3 regions of the Arthrobacter sp. AL05 genome follow, and region 2 is predicted to be linked to each of the others. Evidence: riboswitches for the same ligand, from Rfam matches in the RefSeq annotation. Region 2 holds a riboswitch; each other region holds the start of a gene.

The links. Region 2 has a riboswitch for S-adenosylmethionine ahead of QK287_RS13900 (aminotransferase class V-fold PLP-dependent enzyme). Riboswitches for the same ligand answer to the same signal wherever they lie in the genome.
Region 1: it holds a riboswitch for S-adenosylmethionine, as region 2 does, so the genes downstream of both, QK287_RS03570 (bifunctional o-acetylhomoserine/o-acetylserine sulfhydrylase) here and QK287_RS13900 (aminotransferase class V-fold PLP-dependent enzyme) in region 2, are expected to answer to the same signal.
Region 3: it holds a riboswitch for S-adenosylmethionine, as region 2 does, so the genes downstream of both, QK287_RS02205 (DUF1737 domain-containing protein) here and QK287_RS13900 (aminotransferase class V-fold PLP-dependent enzyme) in region 2, are expected to answer to the same signal.

The regions. Positions count from the first base shown of each region.
Region 1 covers NZ_JASBRC010000002.1:290,846-294,085, reverse strand. Annotated here, with positions in the region: gene QK287_RS03575 (homoserine O-acetyltransferase) at 1-324, opposite strand, end outside; SAM riboswitch class IV at 336-451, opposite strand; gene QK287_RS03570 (bifunctional o-acetylhomoserine/o-acetylserine sulfhydrylase) at 533-1,849, opposite strand; SAM riboswitch class IV at 1,914-2,029, opposite strand; gene QK287_RS03565 (VOC family protein) at 2,234-2,872, shown strand; gene QK287_RS03560 (CPBP family intramembrane glutamic endopeptidase) at 3,015-3,240, opposite strand, start outside.
Region 2 covers NZ_JASBRC010000011.1:89,766-93,005, reverse strand. Annotated here, with positions in the region: gene QK287_RS13905 (class I SAM-dependent methyltransferase) at 1-284, opposite strand, end outside; gene QK287_RS13900 (aminotransferase class V-fold PLP-dependent enzyme) at 418-1,896, opposite strand; SAM riboswitch class IV at 1,931-2,044, opposite strand; gene hisN (histidinol-phosphatase) at 2,151-2,963, opposite strand; gene QK287_RS13890 (ribosome small subunit-dependent GTPase A) at 3,016-3,240, opposite strand, start outside.
Region 3 covers NZ_JASBRC010000001.1:466,546-469,785, reverse strand. Annotated here, with positions in the region: gene QK287_RS02215 (O-succinylhomoserine sulfhydrylase) at 1-649, opposite strand, end outside; gene QK287_RS02210 (rhodanese-like domain-containing protein) at 650-1,060, opposite strand; gene QK287_RS02205 (DUF1737 domain-containing protein) at 1,057-1,377, opposite strand; SAM riboswitch class IV at 1,391-1,505, opposite strand; gene QK287_RS02200 (ATP-grasp domain-containing protein) at 2,049-2,993, shown strand; gene QK287_RS02195 (glycosyltransferase family 2 protein) at 2,995-3,240, shown strand, end outside.

The sequences.
Region 1 (3,240 bases), on a different contig from region 2:
CGGGGCGCCCGGGCCCGCGAGCTGCTCCCACCAGCCCGGCTCCGCACTGGCGCCGCGCGTGACGTGGGTGTCCCCCGTCAACGCGTGCTCGATCAGCACGGCATTGGAGCGTTCGGCGTTGAGGGTCCCCCATGTTTCGTAGCCGAGGGTGGCGTCCGGCAGCCGGGCGCCGGATTCGAGAACCAGGTCACCGATCCGGAGGTACCGGACGGTTCCGTCCGGTACAGCCGCGCCGTCCGCGGCGACGCTGCCGCCGGGGTCCGGGGCATGGGAATGGGAGGTCTTGCTTGCGGATTCACCCTGGCGGGTGGCGGCAATCGTCATGTGAGGACCTAACTTCGCGCTTGCCCGCCGGCAGCTCACCGGCAGGCCAGGTCTTCACCCGGGGCACCCCGCCGCAAATGGAGGGTTGCCGGCCAGCAAGCCGGGGCTGTCGCTGGCACTCATGACCTCCCCTGAGTGTACGAAATGCGGCCGCCCGGTGGCGAAGAATGTGACGCCCGTGTGACTTCCCCCCCCGGGGAACGGTTGGTCAGACGGTCTTGGCGGCGCGGAAACCGGCATCCAGGTCGGCGAGGATGTCGTCGATGTGCTCCAGGCCGACGGAGAGCCGCACCAGGCCGGGGTTCACCCCGGCAACGACCTGCTGCTCCGGCGAGAGTTGGCTGTGTGTCGTCGACGCCGGGTGAATGACCAGCGAGCGCACATCGCCGATATTGGCGACGTGCGAGTGCAATTCAAGGGCGTCCACAAAGCTCTTGCCGGCCTCGCCTCCGCCGGCGATGTTAAAGGAGACAACGGCGCCGGTCCCCTTCGGTCCGTACTTGCGGCCGCGCTCGAACCAAGGGCTGGACGGCAGGCCGGCATAGGCGACGGATTCGACGTCGTCCCTGGCCTCCAGCCATTCGGCGACCCGGCCGGCGTTGGCAACGTGCCGCTCCATCCGCAGGCTAAGGGTCTCGATGCCTTGGGCGATAAGGAAGGCGTTGAACGGGGACACCGCAGAGCCCAGGTCGCGCAACAACTGCACGCGCGCCTTGAGGATATAGGAGAGGTTCGCGCCGAGGGCACCGTCCACGCCGAGGTCCCGGGCGTAGACCAGCCCGTTGTAGCTGGGATCCGGGGTGTTGAAGCCGGGGAACCGTTCCGGGTCCTTGCCGAAGTCGAAATTGCCCGAGTCCACTATCACGCCCGCGATCGCCGTTCCATGGCCGCCGAGGTACTTGGTGGCCGAATGCACCACAATGTCCGCACCCCACTCGATCGGCCGGATAAGGTACGGCGTGGAGAGGGTGTTGTCTACGATCAGCGGGACACCGGCCGCGTGGGCCACCTGGGAGATGCCCTCAAGATCCAGCACGTCCTGGCGCGGGTTGGAGACCACTTCGCCAAAAAAGAGCTTGGTATTGGGCTGCACGGCGTCACGCCACTGTGCCAGGTTGTCCGGGTCCGCCACGAAGGTCACGGAAATGCCAAACTTCTTCAGTGTGTGCGCCAGCAGGTTGTAAGTACCGCCGTAAAGGCTGGGACTTGCCACCACGTGGTCTCCGGCTTCGGCGACATTCAGGATGGCCAGGGTCTCCGCCGCCTGTCCGGAGCTCAGCAGCAGAGCCGCGAGTCCGCCTTCCAGGCTGGCAACCCGCTGCTCCACGGCATCCTGGGTGGGGTTGCCGATCCTGGTGTAAATGGGGGCCAGCTCCGCCAGGGCAAAGCGGTTCGCGGCACTCTCGGCGCTGGGGAACACAAACGACGTCGTCTGGTAAATCGGCAGCGAGCGGGCGCCGGTGGCGCTGTCGGGCTCCTGGCCGGCATGGATCTGACGGGTTTCGAAGGACCAGGCACTTGACATCGGGACACTCCTTAGGGGAGCGGGCACAGCCTGAGCCTGGGCACCGTGGCCCGGGCCCGTGCTGGCGCCGCGCTTGCCTCCCGGCGGGCGCCGGACGGCCAGGTCCTCACCCGGGGCACCCCACCGCGATACGAGGGTTGCCGGCCAGCAAGCCGGGGCTGTGCGCTGGCACTCATGACCTCACCCCAGTCTAGGAACCGGTTGCAGGCGGTGGATAGCTTTATGACAAAGATGAAGCTGGCCCGGCCGCGGCGCTGCTGATGCCATGCCAATGCTGCCACGTGTGCTGCCGAGAGTGTGGCCGGAACAGTCCGGATCCGACCCCAACTGCCAGTAAGGGTACCCTAAGCTGAGAGGCGCATCACAAAGTGCCAAGATGATGGCATGCGCATGGATCACGTCTCTTACGCCTGTGAACAAGATGGCCTCGCTGCCACCACCGAACGAATTGCGTCTGCCCTCGGCGTGGAAGCCGTGAAGGGCGGAGTACACCCCCGATTCGGGACCCGCAACATGATCATCCCGCTAGCGGGACACAAGTACCTCGAGGTGGTGGAGGTCCTGAACCACCCGGCCTCCGACAAGGCCCCCTTCGGCCAGGCCGTCCGCGCCCGCTCCGAAGCCGGCGGCGGCTGGATGGGCTGGTGTGTGGAGGTCGACGACCTCGCCCCGTTCGAAGTCCGGCTCGGCCGCGCCGCCGTCAACGGCAACCGCAAGTTCCCGGACGGCCGGGAGCTGGTCTGGAAGCAGATTGGCATCCTTGGGCTCATCGCCGATCCCCAGGTCCCGTACATGCTCAAATGGGAAGGCGATCCGGAACTCCACCCGTCGAAGGCCTACGAGGGCAACGTCAAAATGTCCGCCCTCACGATTGCCGGTTCGGCCGAGCGCGTCACCGAATGGCTCGGCGTCCCGGTGGAGAAGCCGCTCGAAGACGTGGCCGTGCACTGGATTGCTCCGCGCGGGACACCCGGCATCCTCTCCGTCACGTTTGAGACGGCCTCCGGAGCCGTCACGATCTGAGGCTTCACCGCCCCGCACTTCGGCCGCCATCAGCGGGTGTCAACGACGTCACCCACCGATGGTGGCCGAATTTCTTAAAGCACGTATGGGCCGCCGCAGCCGTGCCCCGCAGATCCCCTCCGCGCAGAACCCCTCCGGCGGCTCAGCCCAGGCCGATGGCCTTGCCAAAGAGGCTGAAGCCGACGAAGGCCACGGTGTCCAGCAGCGCGTGGGCGATCACCAGCGGCATCACGCGCCGCGTTCGGGTGTACACCAGTGCAAAAACGACGCCCATGATCGCGTTGCCGATGAACGGGCCGAAGCCCTGGTACAAGTGGTAGCTTCCGCGCAGCATGGAACTGGCGAAGATGGCCAGCGGCAGGCTCCAG
Region 2 (3,240 bases):
TCGACGGCGGTGACCCCGGGAAGTGCCCGGCGCAGCTGTTCCAGCATGTCCGCGGAGGGGTCCACTGCCGCCGTGCGCAGGCCGCGCCCGACCAGCAGCGCCGTGAATTTCCCGGTTCCGGCGCCGAGGTCCGCGGCATCCGCTGCGCCGCCGGGGATCAGCCAGTCAGCGGATTCCTCGGGATACCCGGGCCGGACGCGGTCGTAGTGTTCCCCGCCGTCCTGAAAGCTGTGCCCCAGCTCCTGGCGCCGCCCCTGGGGCAGCTTGGGTCCGCCGCGTGCCACGTTTGATCTCCTTCGGCAGGTCCGGGTACGTACCTTGTGAATTTACCGCACCGTGCAGGGGCCGCGTTTGCAGGGGCCGCGTTTGCAGGGGCCGCGTCTGCCGCCGGAGCCCGCGGCGCCGCACCGGCGGCCGTTAGTCCAGCGTGCAGGGCGCCGCCCCGGCCGTGCCGGGGGTGTTGGGGGCCCAGTGCGGGTAGCTGCGGGTGTCGTTGGACGGTACCCAGCGGCCTGCGTCCACCACGTAGTCCCAGCCGAGGCCGTTCCCGAGCAGCTCCCGGACTCCGGTGAGCAGCCGCTGGGCGTCATCAAGCCTGGAGCCCAAACCGAAGCTTGCCCGCAGCGACCCCGAGGGCAGGCCAAGCCGCCGGAGCAGCGGATGCGCGCAAAACCTGCCGTCGCGCAGCCCCATACCGTGCTCGGCGGACAGGTAGGCTGCCACCAGGCCCGCGTCGTAGCCTTCCACCGAGAAGTTGACGACGCCGATGGTGCCGGCGCCGGGAGGGGTTTGTGACCCGGTGCCCGCCCCCGGCCCTGCAGCCGCGTCGAAGGTACCGCTGTCGGAGAAGATCTGGTGGACCGTCACACCGTCGATCCGGGCGAGGCCTTCCACCAGGAAGGACCGGATGGCGTTCTCGTGCGCGTGCCACTGGTCCGCGTCCAGCCCGGCGATGATTTGCGCGGCCCGGGCCAGGGTGGCGGCGCCGAGCACGTTCGGGGATCCGCCCTCATGCCGGGCGGGTCCCGTGGTCCAGCTGACAGCATCGATCCGGGCGTCCTGGACGGCCCCGCCGCCCGCGAGGTGCGGGATGCCGGCGTCGAGCCAGTCGGGACGCCCGATCAGGACGCCGGCACCGAAGGGTGCGTAGAGCTTGTGCCCCGAGAAGGCGATGTAGTCGAGGTCGTCCGTGGAGACGTTGATCCGCCGGTGCGGGGCCAACTGGGCGGCGTCGACGACGATCCGGGCGCCGTAGTCGTGCGCCAGCGCTGCCAGGTCGCGGATTGGCAGGATCTCGCCGGTGACGTTGGAGGCCCCGGTCACGGCAAGCAGGCTGACGCCGCCGTGGGCGAGTTCCTGGCGGAGCAGCTCCAGGGTGGCCGCGAGGGTGGGGGCGGCAATGACGCTGCGGTGGGGTACCCGCTGCCAGGGCAGGAGGTTGGCATGGTGTTCAATGTCGAGGTAGAGCACCTCGCCGGTATGCTCGCCGTCGACGACCGGCAGGCAGCCGGCCAGCAGGTTCAGCGAATCGGTGGTGTTCCTGGTGAAGATCACCGCATCGTCCGGCCGGCCGCCAACGAAGTCGCGGACAATCCCGCGGGCGTTCTCGTAGACCGAGGTGCTGATCTGGGAGGCATAGCCGGCGCCGCGGTGGACGCTGGCGTAGAACGGCAGGATCTCGTTGAGGTAGGCCGAGACCACGGACAGCGCCGGAGCCGAGGCACCGTAGTCCAGGTTGGCGTAGCGGACATGTCCGCCCTGGATGAGAGGCGCCTGGATCTCGGCGCCGGTCACCGCGGCCAGCGGCCGGCGGGCAACGGCGAACCGCGGATCGGGATGTGCCGGACCGGTCTTGGCCTGAACCTCGGCGCCGGCAGGAATGGTGGCAGTCGTCATGGGGCCTCGCTCGAAAAGGACCCCACGCACCGGGGATCCGCGCTTGCCGGGTCCGTTCCGGACCGGCCAGGTCGTCACCCGGGGCACCCCGCCGCGAATGGAGGGTTGCCGGCCAGCAAACCGGGGTTTAGCGCTGGCACTCGTGACCTGGTTCGAGCCTAGGCCATGCCGGCTTCCGTGGAAAAGGCAGGGCAGGATTGTGAAGTCCTTTGTGACGGGCCGGTACCGAAGCTGCCGAACGGCGCCGGACGCGCTTACAGCAGGTCGTCCAGCCCGGGGTTCAGACGCTTGAGGACTTCGGAGTGCAGAATGGAGTTGGTCGCGAGGGCGTTGCCGCCGAAGGGACCGTCTTCTCCTTCGAGGGAGGTAAAGCGGCCGCCGGCCTCGGTGACGATCGGAACCAGCGCGGCCATGTCGTAGAGGTTGAGTTCGGGTTCGCAGGCGATATCAACGGCACCTTCCGCCACCAGGCAGTAGGACCAGAAGTCGCCGTAGGCGCGGGTCCGCCACACCTCTTCGGTGAGCCCCAGGAACTCGTCAAGGTTGCCGCGCTGCTTCCAACCTCCCAGGCTGGAATATGACAGCGAGGCATCCGGCAGGCTCGCGACGTTGGAGACCTTCAGCCGGGTTGCGGCCGCCAGTGAACGGCCCATGTACGCACCGGCGCCTTTTGCCGCCCACCAGCGCTTTCCCAGCGCCGGGGCACTGACAACGCCGACCACCGGCTCGCCCTCATCGACGAGGGCGATCAGCGTCGCCCAGACCGGGACGCCGCGGACGAAGTTTTTGGTCCCGTCAATCGGGTCGATGATCCAGCGGCGGGAGCCGTGGCCGGAACTGCCGAACTCCTCCCCGAGCACGGCGTCGCGGGGCCGGGACCGCGACAGCTGGCCACGGATGGCCTCCTCGGCGGATTTATCGGCGTCAGTGACCGGCGTCAGGTCCGGCTTCGTCTCGATCCGAAGGTCGAGCGCCTTGAAGCGGCTCATGGTCTGGGCATCTACGGAATCTGCCAGGACATGGGCAAGGCGCAGGTCGTCGTTGTAGCTCGAAGCGGGTTGACTCATGCTTCCAAACTACCGTCAAAGCGGGCAGGGAAGCGGTAGGCGCCGCGGCCTGCTAGGAGACGGTGCCCAGTTCCTTAACGTCCTGGGCTTCCAACCGCGGGTCTGTCCCGAGCAAACGGCGCAGTGAGGCGAGCCTGGCCGGACCGGATTCTCCTGCCTGGCCGGAGGCCACCCAGGCGTCCACGCCGCAGTTGACGGCGCTGGAATCGTGCTTGCAGCCCCGTTCGCAGTCGTCGGTGCCGGGCTCGAGGTCGGGGAAGGACCGTAGGATCCGGTC
Region 3 (3,240 bases), on a different contig from region 2:
GGCCGTCGATGTGCTTGGTGCCGGAGTAGACGATCACGTCCGCGCCGAGCTCCCCGCAGCGCTGCAGCAGGGGAGTGGCAAAGACATTATCGACGACGACCGTCGCCCCGGCCGCGTGCGCCATTTCGCTCACTGCCGCGATATCCACGATTTCCTGCATTGGGTTCGAGGGCGACTCGAAGAAGACAGCAGTGGTGGGTTTGGCGAGCGCCTCGCGCCACTGCACCAGGTCCGGGCCGTCAACGAAGACCGTCTCGACGCCCCAGCGGGGCAGGATCTCGTTCAGGATCACAAAGCATGAGCCGAACAGCGATCGGGCCGCCACCACCCTGTCGCCGGCGGCCAACAGGGCACCCAGGGCAGTAAAGACAGCGGACATGCCCGACGCCGTGGCAAAGCAGGCCTCGGTGCCTTCGAGCAGCCGGAGCCGCTCCTGGAACGTCGCCACAGAGGGATTGCCGTAGCGGGAGTAGACGAAACGCTCGTCGTGGCCGGCGAAGGCGCGTTCCGCGGCGGCCGCCGATTCGTAGACGAAGCCGGAGTTCAGGAAGACCGGTTCTGACGTCTCCTGAAATCCGGTGCGGTCGAGTCCGCCGCGGACGGCCTGGGTGTCCGCGCTCCAGTCGGCGGCATCAGGGTTGAATGTCACTTAGTGTCTTCCGAGATTGGTGGGGAGGCCGCGGTTTTTCCAGCCGTTGACAGTGCGTTGGCCCTCGCCGTCGGGTTCGCCCTCAAAGCCCTCAAGGATGTTAAAGGAGGTAAAACCGTCCTCGGTGGCGACGATTGCGGCCGCGACGGAGCGCGCGCCCGAGCGGCACAGGAACAACAATTCGGTGCCGCCGGCTTCGGGGGCCTGTTGTCTCAGTTGCGCCAGAAACTGCGAATTGGGGATGCCGCCGGCGAGGCTCCACTGGATGAAGAGCGGATCATTCTCCGTCGCTTTGGTGTCCGGAATTCCGGCGCTGGCCCATTCACCCTCGGTGCGGACGTCCACCAGGATGGCGCCGTCCCCGAGCTTGGACCAGGCCTCCTGCGGGCTGAGGTCCCCGGCGTAGCTCACGCGTGGCCCCCGCCGTCGAAGTCGAGATCGTCCACGGCGCTGGCGACGGCCGCATCGGCGTTGGCGATCGCCGCCGGCAGCACAAGTGCCTGGGCCACGACGACGTTGCTGCCGTTGAACGTGACAGCCGGGCCGCCGTGCAGAACGTAGCCCTCGGTGAGGGCGGCCGATACACGCTCGCAGAAGGCGCGGTCATCGGCTCCGGTGAACAGACGGTACAGCAGTTTCTGCTCGGCGGCACCGGCGACTGAGGGGGACGGGGCCGGGGCTTTGTTCGCTGCTGTCCGGGGGACAGCAGCGGTGGACGCGTCAGGCATGACGGATCTCCTTCTTTCACGCTTGCAGCTCGAATGGTCGATATGCCGAGTACTCACCTGAGGCACCCCGCCGCGGAAGGGAGGGTTGCCGACCGGCCAGTCAGGGCTTGGCGCCGGTTCTCATTACTCCCAAAGAACGTAACACCTGTGACGCCGGACCGCACGGCGGCGGCCGTCATGTTAAGGAGCGGGGTGGAAACGGAGGTTTGTTCATAAGCCATTCGCCAGCGGTCATGCCAGCGTCCCCATCCACGTACTCGGGGGATTGCACACAGGTACAAACCCCCGGGGCCTCGAATTTGAACCGGGGAGGCTTTCGGGTAGTTCCTACTCGGGACTTTTGGCAGTCGGCGCGACTTTACTGAAGGACCAGCGCCACGGAAGTCGCCAGGCCCTAAAACGCCATCCGAGGATCGCTCAGTTTTGCGGCCGGCTCTGATGATCCAGCCAGTTAGGCCGGTGCGGCGCCGTCGACTGCCGGGCCTTTAACAAGGGAAGGGGACTGCTATGGCCGCGATATATGTTCTACTCATTATTCTCCTGAGCACGGCCTTGGCCGCTGTTATCAGCACACCCGGCCGCCAGGTAACGGAAGGGTTGATTCCGAACCGGCCCTCCGGTGCGGACGCCGGCGGCGATGGCCGGGTCCGGGCTGCCAGGACGGCACAGCGGTGAGGCCGCGCGTATTGGTCACCGGCGCCTGCGGCCCTGCGGGCCAGGCCATCGCGGCCCAACTGAAAGCGCGCGACATTCCTGTCCTCGGGACGGACATCCTCGAGCTGCCGGACGGGGCAGGATTCACGGTGTTCCCCGTCCCGCACGCGACGGACGCGGAACGGGTATCAGCACTTCGGCGACTGGTTAGCCAGGAAGGCATCAATCTTGTCATTCCCACGGTCAGCGAGGAACTGCCGCAGCTCGCCGCGTTCCGGGCGGCGTTCGGAGCGGACGTACGTGTGATGATCGGCGATCCGGGCCCGGTGGCGTTGGCCCATGACAAGCTCTTTACGGCCTGGCAACTACATGCAGCGGGCGTTCCCGTGCCCCGGTTCGGCGTGCCCAGCGACTTCGCCGGTGCGGACGCTGCAATGGCCGCCCTGGGCGGACCGGTCGTCGTCTCACCCCGGGCGTCCCGAGGCGGCCGGGTCGTGACAGTCGTCGATGGCCGCACGGAAATGGACTGGCAGCGACTGCCGGACAGCCGCATCGTCCAGGAATTCATCCCCGGAAACGAGTACCGGCCCATGGTTTTCGGAACACCGGCGCACAACGGTGCCGCGCCATTTGCGGTTGTTGTGGCGAAGGTTGGGCCGGCGGACCGCATCGTTGGCAACGCCGTGACCACTCGCCGGGCCGAGGCGGGCGAAGCGATCGACGTGGGCAACGTGGCGATGGCTGCGGTCCGCGCGCTGGGCCTCACGGGGCCTGTGGAGGTGGACGTTCGTCGACGCGCCGACGGGACACCCGTGGTTCTGGCGGTGAACGCCCGCTTCGGATCGAACAGCGGACTCGCGCCTGAGCTGCTCGATGCGGTGCTGGCGTCCTTTATCCTGCCCTCCTTCAACCCGGCGTCGTTCCGGCACTGCATGGGGCCGTTCGCCGATGCCATGGGTTGAAATGAACGTCACCGCAGCGCTCCCGGCGGCCCAGTTCCCGCTCGTCCTCCTCGGGCTGCCGGTCCTGTTGTTCGGGCTGGTGAAACTGCTCGTTGTGCCGCTTGCCGTCTGGTTCGAACTTCGGAGCGCCCATCGCCGACGCCGCGAAGTCCCCACGATGTTCGATGCGTGGCCCCGTGTGTCGATAATTGTCCCGGCATTCAACGAGGCAGCCGCTATTGAGAACTGCGTCCGATCGATTCAGCGC